3 regions of the Bradyrhizobium sp. MOS001 genome follow, and region 3 is predicted to be linked to each of the others. Evidence: predicted binding sites of a transcription regulator. Region 3 holds the regulator's gene; each other region holds the start of a gene.
The links. Region 3 encodes PhoB, which activates phosphate uptake and scavenging genes when phosphate is short. Its sites were predicted from a motif close to TGTCATNNANCTGTCAT; they were not measured.
Positions count from the first base shown of each region.

Region 1: ugpB (sn-glycerol-3-phosphate ABC transporter substrate-binding protein UgpB) is a predicted target of PhoB. The motif match lies at 1,877-1,893, and genes of this name have one in related genera.
Region 2: CT676_RS15450 (inorganic phosphate transporter) is a predicted target of PhoB. The motif match lies at 3,564-3,580, and genes of this name have one in related genera.

Region 1 is NZ_SPVJ01000002.1:280,758-286,503, forward strand. It holds gene ugpA (sn-glycerol-3-phosphate ABC transporter permease UgpA) at 1-458, opposite strand, end outside; gene ugpB (sn-glycerol-3-phosphate ABC transporter substrate-binding protein UgpB) at 507-1,823, opposite strand; gene CT676_RS04780 (CaiB/BaiF CoA-transferase family protein) at 2,044-3,246, opposite strand; gene CT676_RS04785 (organic hydroperoxide resistance protein) at 3,431-3,856, opposite strand; gene CT676_RS04790 (MarR family transcriptional regulator) at 4,011-4,469, shown strand; gene CT676_RS04795 (GIY-YIG nuclease family protein) at 4,478-4,714, opposite strand; tRNA gene CT676_RS04800 (tRNA-Ala) at 4,890-4,965, opposite strand; gene CT676_RS04805 (TIGR02300 family protein) at 5,062-5,469, opposite strand; gene aroA (3-phosphoshikimate 1-carboxyvinyltransferase) at 5,640-5,746, shown strand, end outside.
Region 2 is NZ_SPVJ01000009.1:112,247-117,992, reverse strand. It holds gene CT676_RS15460 (GMC family oxidoreductase N-terminal domain-containing protein) at 1-425, opposite strand, end outside; gene CT676_RS15455 (M20 aminoacylase family protein) at 637-1,809, shown strand; gene CT676_RS15450 (inorganic phosphate transporter) at 1,886-3,514, opposite strand; gene CT676_RS15445 (UdgX family uracil-DNA binding protein) at 3,623-5,065, opposite strand; gene CT676_RS15440 (putative DNA modification/repair radical SAM protein) at 5,065-5,746, opposite strand, start outside.
Region 3 is NZ_SPVJ01000015.1:57,062-62,807, reverse strand. It holds gene pstC (phosphate ABC transporter permease subunit PstC) at 1-207, shown strand, start outside; gene pstA (phosphate ABC transporter permease PstA) at 209-1,054, shown strand; gene pstB (phosphate ABC transporter ATP-binding protein PstB) at 1,051-1,872, shown strand; gene phoU (phosphate signaling complex protein PhoU) at 1,884-2,600, shown strand; gene phoB (phosphate regulon transcriptional regulator PhoB) at 2,616-3,323, shown strand; gene CT676_RS20170 (GcrA family cell cycle regulator) at 3,558-4,070, opposite strand; gene CT676_RS20165 (aspartate aminotransferase family protein) at 4,527-5,735, shown strand; gene argF (ornithine carbamoyltransferase) at 5,735-5,746, shown strand, end outside.

The DNA of each region.
Region 1 (5,746 bases), on a different contig from region 3:
CCGTCAAGCAGCGGATTCCAGTCGACGCCCAGGTTGCGCAGATAGCGCGACAGCACGCCGAGCGAAGGATGCAGCATGAAGATCCAGAGCACGCCGACCACGGGCGGCGCCACTGCATAGGGCCAGATCAGCAGCGTGCGGTAGAGCATCGAGCCACGCAGCGGCTTGTCGGCCATCACGGCGAGCAAGAGCGCGAAGGACAGCGACGAGACGGCGATGGCGAACGAAAAGACGAACGTACGGACAACCGCCTCGAAATAGGCCGGGTCCTTGAACAGGTCCTGATAATTCTCGAACCAGACGAAGCTTGTCGACAGACCGAAGGCGTCCTGGAGCAGGAAGGATTGGATCACCGCCTGCGCGGCCGGCCAGTAGAAAAAAATCAGGACGATCGCGAGCTGCGGCGCAACCAGCGCGTAGGGCAATAGTTTTGCTTGGAAAATGGCTTGCTTTTGCATGATGTCAGCAGAAGCGGCAGGCCGGGTCGCGGCCTGCCGCTCGTCGCCTCACTTGACGGCGGTTTTTTCGAACTGCCGCAGCATCGTGTTGCCGCGCTCGACGGCAGCATCCAGCGCCTGCTTGGCGGTCTTCTTGCCGGCCAGCGCCTGCTCGATCTCTTCCGACCAGACGTCACGCAGCTGAACCATGTTGCCGAGGCGCAGACCGCGCGAATTGTCGGTCGGCTCCTTGTTGGTCAGCTCGATCAGCGGGGTCTCGAGATAGGGCTGATCCTTGTAGAAGCCCTCTTCCTTCGCCTTGGCGTAGGCCGCCTTGGTGATCGGCAGATAGCCCGAGGCCTTGTGGATGTAGACCTGGCGATCGGTGTCGGAGAGGAAGGTCAGGAACTTCGCGACACCCTTGTATTCGTCGGCCGACTTGCCGCCCATCACCCAGAGCGAAGCGCCGCCGATGATCGAGTTCTGCGGCGCGCCCTTGACGTCCGGATAGTATGGCATCGGCACGGCGGTGAAGTTGAACTTGGCCTGCGCCTTGACGTTGCCGAAGAACGCCGACGAGGTCAGGTAGATCGGGCATTCGCCGGAGGTGAAGCGGCCTTCGCCGGTGTTGGTGCGGCCGGCATAGTCGTAAGTCTTGGTCTTCTGCAGCTCGACCAGGGTTTCGAGATGCTTGACCTGGAGCGGGCCGTTGAACTCCAGCACGGTGTCGAAACCGTCGAGGCCGTTGGCCTTGCTGGCGAGCGGCACGTTGTGCCAGGCGGAGAGCTGCTCGAGATTGACCCAGGTGACCCAGGAGCCGGAGAAGCCGCAGGTGTCATGACCCGCTGCCTTCAGTTTCTTGGCGGCCTCGAACGTTTCGGGCCAGGTCTTGGGGATCTCGACGTTCGCCTTCTTGAGCTCGTCGAGGTTGACCCACATGACGGTCGACGACGAGTTGAACGGGAACGACAGCATCTCGCCCTTCGAGGTCGAGTAGTAGCCGGTGATGGCGGGCAGATAGATCTTGGGGTCGAACTTCTCGCCGGCCTCGGCCATCAGCTTGTAGACGGGTTTTACGGCGCCGGTCGCGGCCATCATGGTCGCGGTGCCGACTTCGAACACCTGCATGATGTGCGGGGCGTTGCCGGCGCGGAACGCCGCGATGCCGGCGTTCATCGTATCGGGATAGTTGCCCTTGTAGGTCGGGATCACCTTGTAGTCGGTCTGCGAGGCGTTGAAGTCGGTGGCGAGCTTGACGATGACGTCGTTGTTGGCGCCAGTCATCGCGTGCCACCACTGGATTTCGGTCACGGCCAAGGCCGGCGATGCGCCCATGCCGATTGTGATCGCAACTGCGGCAGCCGCCCCAAAGTGTCGAAGAGCCATCAAGTAAACCTCCCTTGGCCGTCAAAAAGAAGCGCTTGCGCTAGCAGCGCCATATGACGTTCACATGACTGTGTAAGCGGGAGAAACGAAAGCAGCAAGCGCGGCCAAAAGGGAAGCCGTCAAATAGGCGAATGCCGAGCGCGCAGCCTCCTCCCTTCGCGGCGCACATGCGTGCCCGCGCCGCAGTGCGGCATTTGCTCGGGTGAGGCGGCGAGGGCGTTTAGCGCTTGCGCTCGGGGCCGCAGACGGTGCCCTTTTCGACCATCGCGTCGATCTCCGATTTGGAGTAGCCGAACTCGCCCAGCACCTCCTGGGAGTGCTGGCTGAATTTCGGCGGCAGGCGGCGCAGGCTCGGCTTGCTGCGATCGAGCCGGATCGGCGAGGCCACGCCCTTGTACCAGTCCTTCTCGATGACATCGCCGCGGGCGATCGTGTGCGGGTTGGTCAAGGCCTGGTCGATCTTCTGCACGGGACCTGCGGGCAGGCCGGCGGCGAGCAGACGATTGCACAGCGGCTCGGCCTCGTGCTGGCTGAACACGGCGGCGAGCTCGGCGCGCAGCGCCTCGCGATTGGCGATGCGGTCCTTGTTGCGGGCAAAGCGCGGATCGGTGCCGAGCTCAGGCTTGCCGATTTCCTTGGCGAGCTTGCGGAAGGTGCCGTCATTGCCGACACCGATGAAGATGTCGTCGGTCCTGGTCGGGAAGATCGCGTAAGGCACGAGGTTGGGATGCTCGTTGCCGGTGAGCGACGGCGGCTTGCCGTGCATGAAATAATTCGCGGTGTGCGGATGCATGATGGCAAGGCCGGTCTCGTACAGCGTCGTCTCCAGGAACTGGCCCTGGCCCGAGCGCTGCCGCTCCGACAGCGCCATCAGGATGCCGATCGCCGCATAGAGGCCGGTGGTGATGTCGACCAGCGGCACGCCGATCCGCATCGGTCCGCTCTCGGGAGAGCCGGTCGCCGCGATCATGCCGGTCATCGCCTGGATGATGGCGTCATAGCCGGGATTGCCGCCGCGCGGACCGTCGGCGCCGAAGCCGCAGATCCGGCAATGCACGAGGCGCGGGAATTTCTTGCTGAGCACATCGTTGCCGATGCCCCATTTCTCCAGCGTGCCCGGCTTGAAATTCTCGATCAGGACGTCGGCTGTCTCCAGCATCTTGAGCAGCACGATTCGGCCGCCCTCGGAGGCAAGGTCGAGGCCGATCGAGCGCTTGTTGCGGTTGATGCCGATGAAATAGGCCGCGTCTTCCTCGTGGAACGGAGGGCCCCAGTCGCGCACCTCGTCGCCGGCGGGCGGCTCGACCTTGATCACGTCGGCGCCGTGGTCGGCGAGGATCTGGGTGCAGTAGGGGCCGCCGAGCACGCGCGTGAGATCGATGACGCGCAGTCCGCTCATTGCGCCCAAAACGGCTTCAGTCATGCCTTCGCTTCCCCTGTGTCGATCATTGATCACAGGCCTAGCGAGGTTTTTTTGCGCCAGCAATGGCTTGGTGCGTAGGGGCGTATGCGGTGCCGCCGCACAATCCCGCGGCGTGGCAAAACAACAAAACAAAGGGAAGCGGCCGGCCCGAGGGGGATCTCGGGCCAGCCAATCCGCCGTTTGATCAGACGACCGTCAGGCGAACGTCGACATTGCCGCGCGTGGCATTGGAGTAGGGGCACACCTGGTGGGCCTTCTCGACCAGCGCCTCTGCTTCCGCGCGGGCGAGGCCCGGCAGCGAGACGGCCAGATCGATGTCGAGACCGAAGCCGCCGGCCGAGCGCGGGCCGATGCCGACGGTGGAGGTGACCGAGGCGTCAGCCGGAACCTTCGGGCCGCCCTGCGAGGCCACGAACTTCATCGCGCCGATGAAGCAGGCGGCATAGCCGGCCGCGAACAGCTGCTCGGGATTGTTGCCGGCGCCGCCGCCGCCGCCGAGTTCCTTCGGGGTGGTGAGCTTGACGTCGAGCGCGCCGTCGAGGGTCGCCGCATGGCCGTCGCGGCCGCCGGTGGCCTTTGCGCTGGTCTTGTACAGGACGTTTACCGACATTTTCGTCTCCTCAGGTCTTCGGGTTGGGGTGGAACCTACATCGCAAACAATTAGATTGCGCGCAATTGAAATCTGCATGCCTCACATTTAATTGTTCGCAATTGAATGTACGGCCGCCCGGTCCCAGAATGGAGGAAACCGCGTGAGATTCTCGATGCCCCGGAAATTATCGGCGCTGGACCCGCAGCGCCTCGACAATCAGATCTGCTTCGCGGTCTATTCGGCCGCGCATGCCTTCAACCGGGTCTACAAGCCGCTGCTGGACCGGCTCGGCCTGACCTACCCGCAATATCTGGTGATGCTTGTGCTGTGGGAGCGCGACGACGTGCCGGTCAAGGACATCGGCGAAAAGCTGTTCCTGGATTCGGGCACGCTGACGCCGCTGCTCAAGCGCCTCGAGGCCGCCCACCTCGTCAGGCGCACGCGCTCGCGCGAGGACGAACGTCAGGTGCTGATCGCGCTGACCCCGCAGGGCCATGCCTTGAAGGAAAAAGCGCGCGCCGTGCCGCAATCGATCCTGGCGGCGTCGGATTGCTCGGTGTCGGAGCTGGTCGCGATGAAGGACGAGATCGTCGCGCTGCGGGATCGGTTGAATGCGGTGATCGGGGAGTAGGGGGGCGATCAGAAGTGCTTCTTCGCGAAGGCGCGCCCCGAGCCCGATTTCAGGTATCGCTCGAACGCGACAGCGCGTGCCGCGTCATCAAAGGCGAAATAGGTCCGAATTCTCCAAGGCCCATATTTCGACGTGTGTGGCACCTCGCCGGCGTTATGCTTGGCTAAACGGGCCCGTAGGTCGTCGGTGATGCCGACGTAGAAATGCTCGGAATTGAGACTTTCGAGGATATAGACGTATTTCATTCTGCTTCCTCCCCGGAGGGCAGGATAGCAGCTTGGAACCATCACGGGGCTTCGCTGGTGATCCTCGATGAAGTCCGCCGCCGCCCTTCGGGCTATGGCGGGACAGCCTTCGCTCACTTCGCTACGAGGGACTTCCCGGGCTTGCCCAGCCGAAGCTCGCGAAGCGAGCGAAGGCTGGTGGAGCCAGGCGGGATCGAACCGCCGACCTCTTGCATGCCATGCAAGCGCTCTCCCAGCTGAGCTATGGCCCCTTAGTCTTCCAGTTGGGAGGATCCTGGTGGATCACTCCCGACCGCCGAGCCTGGTGACTCGCGCGGTGCACCCTTTTTCACAGATCAGGGCTGATCTCAAGTCTCTTCATCACCTCCGACATCACCAATGATGTCCGTGACGTCCTCATCGCCCTCTTCGTCGTCGGCGATAAAGGTCGAATCATCGTCGTCATCGTCCTCGATGGTCTCGTCGACCTCGATGTCGTCCTCGGATTCGGGCACCGCGGCCTTGACCTTGCCGGTGTTTTCCTCGGCGTCGGCCTCCTCGAGCGAGACCTCTTCGACTTCTGCCGGCTCCGGCGTGGTGTCGGCAGCCGGCGTGTGGCGAGGTTCGGCGCCGCGAGTCGCGCGGGCCGGCGCCACAGGCGCGATCGGGACGACTTCGCCGGTATAGGGCGAGATCACCGGATTCTTGTTGAGGTCATAGAACTTCTTGCCCGTGGTCGGGCAAATACGTTTGGTTCCGAGTTCGGACTTGGCCACGGCAGGAATCCTGGGAATGTCTGAAAAGCGGTGTTTCACTTGGCTAGTTGGCGGCCCGCTGTCAATAGCGCATTACGGGAGAAAGACATGCCCGTGACGGCGGGCAGACCTTATGGTACCTGCCCCGCGAGCCCCGCAGGGACGTTTCGGGCCTATCCAAGGACACAAACTTGACTGATTCCGACAAGCCGACGCCGCTTCAGTCGCGCGCAAGCGGTCCCCTGACCGGGAAAGTACGGGTCCCCGGGGACAAGTCGATCTCCCACCGCGCCCTCAT
Region 2 (5,746 bases), on a different contig from region 3:
TGATGCTCGCTCGCGCCGAGGAAGTGATCTTCGAGTTTCTTGAACAGCGGCAGCACGTCGTCATAACCCCAGCCGGTCATGCCGAGCTGGCGCCAGTGGTCGTAATCAGCGGCCTGTCCGCGCATCGAGATCATGGCGTTGATCGCCGAAGAGCCGCCGATCACCTTGCCGCGGGGATAGGCCAGCGAGCGGCCATTGAGACCGGGCTCGGCCTCGGTCTTGAACATCCAGTCCGAACGCGGATTGCCGATCGCGAAGAGATAGCCGACCGGAATGTGGAACCAGATCCAGTTGTCGTCGCCGCCGGCTTCGAGAATGAGGACGCGATTCCCTGATACGGCCGAGAGGCGGTTGGCGATGATGCAGCCGGCCGTGCCGGCCCCGACGACAATGTAGTCAAACTCACCTTCGAGCCGCCTCGGCATTCTGCTTCCACCCAAACAGGCGTCATGCCCAGGCTCGTCCCGGGCATCCACGCGCTTTCCGTCCTAATAGTCAGACGTGGATGGCCAAGACAAGCTGGTGACAGGCCCGGCCATGACGAGAGCACAGGGGACCCTCGATCCACGGGAGTTAGGTGGACTGGTGCTTGCATGGTAGACAGTCCTGTATTCCCAACAAGGCTTGAGACCCTCCATGCCCATCGTGAACCGAGTCGCCGACCTCCAACCCGATATTCAGGCATGGCGCCGGGACATCCACCAGCATCCGGAGCTGCTGTACGACGTTCACCGCACCGCAGCATTCGTTGCGGACCGGCTGCGCGAGTTCGGCTGCGACGAGGTCGTGACCGGCCTCGGGCAGACCGGCGTGGTCGGCGTGATCAAGGGCAGCAAGCCGGCCGGCGATGGGCTCAAGGTGATCGGCATGCGTGCCGACATGGACGCGCTGCCCGTCGACGAGCAGACCAACCTGCCTTACGCCTCCAAGACTCCGGGCAAGATGCACGCCTGTGGCCATGACGGCCACACCGCGATGCTGCTCGGTGCGGCCCGCTACCTTGCCGAGACCCGCAACTTCGCCGGCGATGCTGTCGTAATCTTCCAGCCTGCCGAGGAAGGCGGCGCCGGCGGCGCGGCCATGGTCAAGGACGGCCTGATGGAGCGTTTCGGCATCGAGCAGGTCTACGGCATGCACAACGGCCCGGGCATTCCGATCGGCTCGTTCGCAATCCGGCCGGGCCCGATCATGGCGGCGACCGACGAGGTCGACATCATGATCGAGGGCCTCGGCGGCCACGCCGCGCGTCCGCACAAATGCGTCGATTCCGTGCTGGTCGGCGCGCAGGTGATCACCGCGCTGCAGTCAATCGTCGCCCGCAGCGTCGATCCCCTGGAATCGGCCGTGATCTCGATCTGCGAATTTCACGCCGGCAACGCCCGCAACGTCATTCCGCAGACCGCAACGCTGAGGGGCACCATCCGCACGTTGTCGCCGGAGGTGCGCAAGCTGGTCGAGAAGCGCGTGCACGAGGTGGTGGCGGGCGTGGCGCAGATCACCGGCGCCAAGATCGACCTGCACTACAAGCGCAACTACCCTGTCGTGAACAACCACGCTGCGGAGACCGAGGTGGCGCGGCGCATCGCCAGGAACGTTGCCGGCGAGGCCAATGTGCACGAGATGCCGCCGCTGATGGGCGGCGAGGATTTCGCCTACATGCTGGAAGCGCGGCCCGGCGCGTTCATCTTCTGCGGCAACGGCGACAGCGCCGGCCTGCATCACCCAGCCTACAATTTCAACGACGAGGCGATCGTGTTCGGCACGTCCTATTGGGTCAAGCTGGTCGAGGAATCGCTCGCGGCGTCTTAACGCCGCCCCCCGAACCACAAACGAAAAGGGCCCGTTCATCGCACGGGCCCTTTGTCTTTGAGGCGCGTGATCGGCTTCAGAAGATCCGCGAGAAGATCACATACAGCGTGGCCGACAGCGCGATCGCGCAGGGCAGCGTCAGCACCCAGGCCATCAGCAGGTTGCGGATGGTCGCCATCTGCAGGCCCGAGCCGTTCGCGGCCATGGTGCCGGCGACACCCGACGACAGCACGTGGGTGGTCGAGACCGGCAGGCCGAACACGTCGGCGGCGCCGATCGTGGCGGCGGCGACCAGCTCGGCGGAGGCGCCCTGTGCGTAGGTGAGATGGGTCTTGCCGATCTTCTCACCGACGGTGACGACGATGCGCTTCCAGCCGACCATGGTGCCGAGGCCGAGCACGATGGCGACGGCGACCTTCACCCAGGTCGGGATGAACTTCGTGGCGCTATCGAGGCCGCCCTTGTAGGCGTTCAAGGTCGCGACCTCTTCCTTGTTGAGGTCGTTTTCCTTGTCCTTCATCAGGAAGCGGATCGCTTCCGAGGTCAGGTACATGTCGTTACGGGTGTTGCCGACCACTTCCGCCGGTACCTTGTTGAGCGAGCCGTACTTCGCGACCTGGTCGCCGACATCCTTCACCAGCACCGACAGCGAGGGGTAGGTGCCTTCGCTGATGTGGTGCGAGGTGATGTACTGCGTCACCGCAGGACGAGGATCGCCGATGATCGAGTGACCGGCGCCCTTGGCCGCGATCACCTTGGAGGCGGCCTCCGAGACCTTCTGGAACTGGGCGACCTGGCTCTCCGGCAGCGCGCGGTTGAGCGCGTAAGCGGTCGGCACGGTGCCGATCAGGATCAGCATGATCAGGCCCATGCCCTTCTGGCCGTCGTTCGAGCCGTGGGCGAAGCTGACGCCGGTGCAGGTTGCGATCAGCAGGCCGCGGATCCAGAGCGGCGGCGCCTTGTTGCCTTCGGGCGCGGCATAGAGCGCAGGGTTGCGCACGATGAACTTGAGCAGCAGCAGCAGCACGGCGGCGCAGATGAAACCGAACAGCGGCGACAGCAGCAGCGCGTAGCCGATCTCGGTGGCCTTGCTCCAGTCGACGCCCGAGGTGCCGTCGCGGCCGCGCATGACGGCATTGGCGATGCCGACGCCGATGATCGAGCCGATCAGCGTGTGCGAGGAGGAGGCGGGCAGGCCGAAATACCAGGTACCGAGGTTCCAGATGATCGCGGCGATCAAGAGTGCGAACACCATGGCGAAGCCGGCGCTGGAGCCGACCTGGAGGATCAGCTCGACCGGCAGCAGCGAGACGATGCCGAACGCGACCGCGCCGGAGGACAGCAGCACGCCGAGGAAGTTGAAGAAGCCCGACCACATCACCGCGAATTCAGCCGGCAGCGAATGGGTGTAGATCTCGGTGGCCGCCGCGTTGGCGGTGTCGTGGAAGCCGTTGACGAATTCGAAGCCGAGCGCGATCAGCAGCGCGACGAACAAGAGGATGTAGGGCAGGAAGGTCGTCACCTTCGTGCCGGTCGCGTTGACGTCGACATAGATGCTGTAGGCAACGAACAGCAGGCCTGCGGCAAGGATGCCGAAGAACAGGATCATCGTGAGCGGGTTAAAACCCTTGTCGAGATTTGGCCTGGAAGCCGGCTGGACGGGCGTCGGATCGCCTACCGCACGGTCGAATGCAACGTCTGTCATTTTTGGACGCCCCTTAACTAATTTGAAGGGGCTATTGTCCGCGATGGATTTGAAGGCTGGATGACAACTGCGTCCTAAAGTCGCTTTCCCACCAGTATTCGCCAGTATTTAGGCGGCGCGTGGGGCTTTCTTCTGCAAACTGGCGGCAATCTTCAGGTCTTCGACAAAGCGCTGATATTCCAGCACTTTGGCTTCCGGATCAGGCAGCCGCAACAGATAGGACGGGTGCACCGTCACCAGTGCCTTGCGTCCCTCGGGCATATCTATGAGCCGGCCACGGGTCTTGCCGATCGGGGTGATCTTGCCGAACACGCTCTGCGCGGCGGTGGCGCCCATTGCCACGATGAGCTCGGGCTGGATTGCCGAAACTTCCCGCTCGTACCATTGCCGGCACGCCCGGATCTCCGGCGTCGCCGGCTTCTGGTGCAGACGGATCTTTCCGCGCGGCACGAATTTGAAGTGCTTGACCGCGTTGGTGACGTAGACCTTGTTGCGGTCGACGCCGGCTTCCTGAAGCGCACGGTCGAGCATCTGGCCGGCCGGGCCGATGAAGGGGTGGCCGGCGAGGTCTTCCTTGTCGCCGGGCTGCTCGCCGACCAGCATGATGGTCGCGTCTTTCGGGCCCTCGCCGAACACGGTCTGCGTCGCGTCCTTGTAGAGCGGGCAGGCGCGGCAGTGCGCGGCCTCCTCGCGGAGCGCTTCGAGATCGTCGGCAGCCAGCTTGCGTGGCATCGGAGCCTCCGGCCGCTTCTGGGGCTTGTGCGGATCGGTTGCGGCATTGGCGATCATGGCGCCGGTCATGCGCTCGGCGTCCTCGATCAAGGGCTTAATGATCGACGCCTCGGGCAGGTTCCTCCAGTATTTCTTCGGCATCTCCGTCTGCATCGCCTTCACCTTCAGCCGCGCCGGGTTGAAGATGCTGGCGTAGTAGCGCCGCCAGGTTTCCTCGAGCCGGTCTTCGCCGGGTGCTTCGCTCTTGCTCACGCCCGACGTGAACGAGAGCGCGTGGCCATCCCAATGCGCACACAGATCGGGTGTCAGGATCGACCATGGCATGTCGGCGAAGCGCTTGGCAAAGAACGGCGCGGCAAGCTCGACGATGTAATGCTCCGGCTCGAACCAGGCGACGTAATGCGCCGCGCGCTCGCGGCCGATCTCGCGGAAGCGCACGAAGGCATGCATCTTGTGCTCGTCGCGATGGACTGCTCTTGCCATGGCGGTGACTTGCGCGACATCAGGATTGGTCGCGACCTCGATGAGATCGTGATTGTCCTTCAATCGCCAGAGCAGGCGATAGAGGATCGCAAAGCGCTCGCCGTCGCGATGCAGGATCGCGGCCTTGGCGAGATCGACGAATTTTGCCGAGACGTTAAAGGTGCTGTCGTTCACCTCAAATATCGGAGACGGGGAGGGCGGTGCAAACAGCTCGGCTTCGCCGCCTTGTACGGTCCAGGTGACATCGGTTGGCTGCACATGATGCAGCACGAGGCTACGCGCGGCTTTGCGCCAGCCGTCGAAATCGGTTTCGGTGTCGAGGGTGATGTACTGCATCAGAAGCCAAACCCCAATTGTGTTGCCTTCGGCTTGAACCGTTCGATCAGCCGCGCCTCGTCGAGGCGATGCGGCGCGGGCCGGTGATCGCTGAGGACGATGAATGGCAGCGCCTTGTTGCGGGGCACATGCAGCCGCGCGAGATCGGAGAGGCGGATCGTGGTGGTGCGCCGCGTCGCGATGATGCGTTCGACCGCCTTGGTGCCGAAGCCCGGCACGCGCAACAGCTCCTCGCGGCTGGCGCGGTTGACGTCGAGCGGGAAGCGGTCGCGATGGCGCAGCGCCCAGGCGAGCTTCGGATCGATGTCGAGCGGCAGCATCGCGCTGTCGTCAACGATCTCCGCAACGTCGAAACCGTAGAACCGCATCAGCCAGTCGGCCTGGTAAAGCCGGTGCTCGCGCAGCAGCGGCGGCTGTACCAGAGGCAAAGCGCGGCTGGCATCGGGGATCGGGCTGAAGGCGGAGTAATAGACGCGCCGCAGCCGGTAGGAGCCATAGAGATTGGAGCTGGTGTGCAGGATGGTGTGATCAGAGGCCGCGTCGGCGCCGACGATCATCTGTGTGCTCTGTCCGGCGGGCGCGAAGCGCTGCGGCCTGGCCTTCGTCTTTGTGCTGCGGTTTTCCTCGGCCTCGTCGAGCTTCAGCCGCAGCCGGCCCATGGTGCGGCGGATCGCGCGCACA
Region 3 (5,746 bases):
ATCGGCAACTCGTTCCGCATCTCGTCGTCGATCTTCGCCCCGGGCACCACGATCTCGGCGGCGATCGCATCGGAGTTCGCCGAAAGCGACGGCCTGCACCAGTCCGGCCTGATCCTGCTCGGCCTGCTGCTGTTCGTGCTGACATTCTTCGTGCTCGCGGCTGCACGGTTGATGCTGATGCGTCTTGAAAAGAAGGCGGGGAAGTAACATGAACCCGATCTACGCACGCCGCCGCCGCATGGACATCGTCATCCGTGTGCTCTGCCTGGCTGCCGCTGCCTTCGGCGTCACATGGCTCGCGCTGATCCTGATGACGCTGCTCTACAACGGCATTGCCGGCCTGAACCTGGAGCTCTTCGTTGCGGACACGCCGCCTCCGGGCTCGACCGAGGGCGGCCTGCGCAACGCCATCGTGGGTTCGATCATCATGACCGTGCTCGGCGTCGGCATCGGCGCGCCGCTCGGTCTGTTCGCCGGCACCTATCTCGCCGAGTACGGCCGCAACGACCGCCTGACCTCGGTGATCCGCTTCATCAACGACATCCTGCTCTCGGCGCCCTCGATCATCATCGGCCTGTTCATCTATGGTGCGGTGGTGGTGCCGATGCGCGGCTTCTCGGCGATTGCCGGCTGCCTCGCGCTTGCGGTGATCGTCATCCCGGTGGTGCTGCGCACGACCGAGGACATGCTGCTGCTGGTGCCGAACGCACTGCGTGAGGCGGCCTCGGCGCTCGGCCTGCCGCGCTCGCTGGTGATCAAGCGCATCGCCTATCGCGCGGCGCGCTCGGGCCTCATTACCGGCGTGATGCTGGCCACCGCCCGCGTCGCCGGCGAGACCGCGCCGCTGCTCTTCACCGCGCTGTCGAACCAGTTCTTCAGCCTGGGTCTGAACAAGACGATGGCGAACCTGCCGGTCACCATCAACAATTTCGTGCAGAGCCCCTACGCCTACTGGAAGCAGCTCGCCTGGAGCGGCGCGCTGCTCATCACCCTGACCGTTCTTGCCCTGAATATTGGCGCGCGCATTCTGAGCGCCGAGAGGACCGCAAAATGAGTGATCTTTCCGTATCGATGAGCGCGGCCGGTGGTTTGCCCCAGGCGCCGGTGCTGCCCGAAGCTCCGGCCAAGGTGACGGTGCGCAACCTCAATTTCTATTACGGCGAGCACCACGCGCTGAAGAACATCAATCTGGCGCTCGGCACCAACCGCGTCACGGCGTTCATCGGCCCGTCTGGCTGCGGCAAGTCGACCCTGCTGCGCATCTTCAATCGGATGTACGACCTCTATCCGGGCCAGCGCGTCACCGGTCAGCTCATGCTCGACCAGACCAACGTCCTCGACCCCAAGCTGGACCTCAATTTGCTGCGCGCCCGCGTCGGCATGGTGTTCCAGAAGCCGACGCCGTTCCCGATGACGATCTACGAAAACATCGCCTTCGGCATCCGTCTCTATGAGAAGATCTCGAAGTCCGAGATGGACGACCGCGTCGAGAAGGCGCTGCGCGGCGGCGCGCTGTGGAACGAGGTCAAGGACAAGCTCAACGCCTCCGGCCTGTCGCTCTCCGGCGGCCAGCAGCAGCGCCTCTGCATCGCCCGCACGGTCGCGGTGCGGCCCGAGGTGATCTTGTTCGACGAGCCCTGCTCGGCGCTCGACCCGATCTCGACCGCCAAGGTCGAGGAGCTGATCCAGGAGCTGTCCGAGAACTACACGATCGCGATCGTCACCCACAACATGCAGCAGGCGGCGCGCGTCTCCGACAAGACCGCCTTCATGTATCTCGGCGAGCTGATCGAGTTCGACGACACCAGCAAGATCTTCACGTCGCCGACCGACCGGCGCACGCAGGATTACATCACCGGCCGGTTCGGCTGAGGAGACGGAACATGGGTTCTGAACATACCGCAAAGGCCTTCGACACCGACCTCCAGGAACTCACGCGCCTGGTCGCCGAGATGGGCGGCATCGCCGAGCGCATGATCGTCGATTCCGTCGACGCGCTGATCCGCCGCGACGTCGCGCTCGGCCAGCGCGTCGTGACCATCGACGCCGAGCTCGACGCGCTCCAGAAGAAGATCGAGGAGCGCGCCGTTCTCACCATCGCGCGCCGCCAGCCGATGGCGGTGGATCTGCGCGAGATCGTCGGCGCCATGCGCGTCGCGACCGATCTCGAGCGGATCGGCGACCTCGCCAAGAACATGGGCAAGCGCGTCGCGGCGCTGGAGACGGATTTCCATCCGCTCAAGCTGTTCCGCGGTCTGGAGCACATGACCGACCTCGTGCAGCAACAGGTCAAGTCGGTGCTGGACGCCTATGCCGCGCACGATCTGCCGGCGGCAATGGCGGTGTGGAAGGGCGACGAGGAAGTCGACGCCATCTGCACCTCGCTGTTCCGCGAGCTCCTCACCTACATGATGGAGGATCCGCGCAACATCTCGTTCTGCATCCATCTGATGTTCTGCGCCAAGAACATCGAGCGCATCGGTGACCACGCCACCAACATCGCCGAGACCGTGTTCTACATGATCGAGGGCCAGGCGATCACCGACAAGCGGCCGAAGGGCGACATGACGACCTTCGCCACGACGGTCCCGAACACTTAAGGAGCGACGAACACCATGGGCGCACGCATTATGGTGGTTGAGGACGAGGAAGCTCTCACCGAGCTTCTCCGCTACAACCTCGAAGGCGACGGCTATGACGTCGAGACGGTGATGCGCGGCGACGATGCCGACACCCGCCTCAAGGAGCACATCCCCGATTTGATCGTGCTCGACTGGATGCTGCCGGGCCTCTCCGGCATCGAGCTGTGCCGGCGGCTGCGCACCCGGCCCGAGACCAAGCAGCTCCCGATCATCATGCTCACCGCGCGCGGCGAGGAGAGCGAGCGGGTGCGGGGCCTTGCGACCGGCGCCGACGACTACATCGTCAAGCCGTTCTCGGTCCCGGAGCTGCTGGCACGCGTGAAGGGCCTGCTCAGGCGCGCCAGCCCCGAGCGGCTCGCCACCGTGCTCGCCTATGGCGACATCGAGCTCGACCGCGACAAGCGTCGCGTGGCGCGCTCGGGCCGGCCGATCGATCTCGGCCCGACCGAATATCGCCTGCTGGAGTTCTTCCTGGAGCATCCCGGCCGCGTGTTCTCGCGCGAGCAGCTGCTCGACAGCGTCTGGGGCCGTGACATCTACATCGACGAGCGCACCGTCGACGTCCATATCGGGCGCCTGCGCAAGCTGCTCAATCTCGGCCGCGAGCAGGACCCGATCCGCACCGTCCGCGGCGCGGGCTACGCACTGGACGATCGCTTTGCGAAGGCGGAGCAAGCGTAAGGGGTTGCTGTGGCAGACGTGATTTAGCGGGCTGCCACCGCATCCTCGATGTCGTCCCTGCGAACGCAGGGACCCATAACCACAGGGAGTGGTTTGGCGAAGACTCGGAGTGATCATCCCGCGCAATAACTACGCGCCGGGATTATGGGTCCCTGCGTTCGCAGGGACGACACCGAGTGAGTTGAGCCGTCATCGCGTGACGGCGCCGTCTTCGTAGTCAGCTAATCCGATACCTCAGCGCGGACCCGGCTTCGCCGGCGCGCGCCGGCGATCGGCCGCGGGCTGATACGCCACGCGCGAGTGCTGGGCGCAGTAGGGCAGGCCGGAGAGCGCCTTGCCGCCGCAGAAGAAGAAATCCGGGCTCGAGGGATCGCCGACCGGCCAGTGGCAGGTGGCCTCGTTCAGCTCCAGCAGCGACAGCCGCTGGCTCATCGGCACGACGTTGTCGTAGGTGACCGGTTCGGCCTCGACCTCGACTTCGAAGGCTTGCGCCAGCGCGGTGTTGCCGCGCGCGATCGGGCGGGTCACCCGCATCATGTGCTGGGCGGGGCGTGCCTTGCGCGGCCGCGGCGCTGCCGATGAAGGGCTCTTGGCGCGGCCCGACAGGCCGAGCCGGTGCACTTTGCCGATTACGGCATTGCGGGTCACATTGCCGAGTTCAGCGGCGATCTGGCTGGCCGAAAGCCCGGCCTCCCAGAGCTTTTTCAGCTGCTCGACGCGATCATCCGACCAGGTCAAAACGGTCATTGCACCCTTTCCTTCGCCGGCGCCTGCCATCCTGGCGGCCGCACGGCGAATGCCTAAGCTTCGAAAAACCCGTGCCGCCAGAATCCCTTAAGGCTCGCCGGGCGCACCAGATGCGCCCGAACGCTTACGCCGGTACATGAGGACTTAGAGGATCAGAACTGCTGCACGAGATGTCGTATCTGACAAGCCAAACGCTACAATATGGCGTGACTCACGCGCAAGAGTCCGCCGACTCGCTTCCACATGTTCCGTGGCGGAAATACGCAAAATCGCCACCGCAAGACTACGGATTCTGCGTTTCGCGAGGCTTTCCGGGCGGCATTGACACCGGTTTCACCAGGCATAAGATAGTCTCGCGTGCCGCCCTTAAAAGGCGGCACGTTTCGTTTTCCGGGCCGGTCAATGGTGCGTTGCGCAATGCACGCTCACGCCGTCCGCAACATTCAAGTGATCGTCATGACTAACAGCGCAGCGCCGCATTTGCTCCCCGTTTTCGCCAGGTCCGACCTCGGTTTCGAGCGCGGTGAAGGCTGCTGGCTGATTGCGACCAATGGCGATCGCTATCTCGATTTCACCTCGGGCGTGGCGGTGAATGCGCTCGGCCATGCTCACCCTGCGTTGGTCAAAGCGTTGCAAGAGCAGGCCACCAAACTCTGGCACATGTCGAACCTGTTCCAGAGCCCGGACGGCGAGAAGCTCGCCGCGCGTCTGTGCAACGAAAGCTTCGCGGACTTCGTGTTCTTCTGCAATTCCGGCGCCGAAGCGCTGGAAGGTGTGATCAAGCTCGTCCGCCATCATCACTTCTCCAAGGGTCATCCGGAACGTTACCGCATCATCACCTTCGAAGGCGCCTTCCACGGCCGCACGCTGGCAACGCTCGCCGCGACCGGTTCGGCAAAATATCTCGAAGGGTTTGGCCCGCCGATGGACGGCTTCGACCAGGTCCCGCATGGCGATATCGACGCCGTCAAGAAGGCGATCGGTCCGCAGACCGCCGGCATCCTGATCGAGCCGATCCAGGGCGAGGGTGGCGTGCGTTCGGCAACGCCCGCCTTCCTGAGGGCGTTGCGCCAGCTCTGCGATGAGAAGGGCCTGCTGCTCGCGTTCGACGAGGTGCAGACCGGCATGGGCCGCACCGGCGATCTGTTCGCGCATCGCCGCACCGGCGTCACGCCTGACGTGATGTCGCTGGCCAAAGCGCTCGGTGGCGGCTTCCCGATCGGCGCGGTGCTGGCGACCGCGGACGCGGCTGCCGGCATGGGGCCCGGCTCGCACGGCTCGACCTTCGGCGGCAATCCGCTCGCGATCTCGGCTGCCAACGCCGTCCTCGACGTCATGCTCAAGCCCGGCTTCTTCGATCACGTGCAGAAGATGTCGCTGCTGCTCAAGCAGAAGCTCGCCTCCGTGATCGATCGTTATCCTGACATCGTCAGCGAAGTGCGCGGCGAAGGCCTTCTGATCGGCATCAAGGCCGTGGTGCCATCAGGCGATCTCGGCGCGGCATTGCGCAACGAAAAATTGCTCACGGTCGGCGCCGGCGACAATGTCGTGCGCTTCCTGCCGCCCTTGATCGTCACCGAAGCCGAAATCGAGGACAGCGTCGGGCGGCTCGAGCGCGCCTGCGCCGCGATCTCGTCCAGTCAGACCAAGCGGGCGGCGAGCTGATGAGCAAGTCC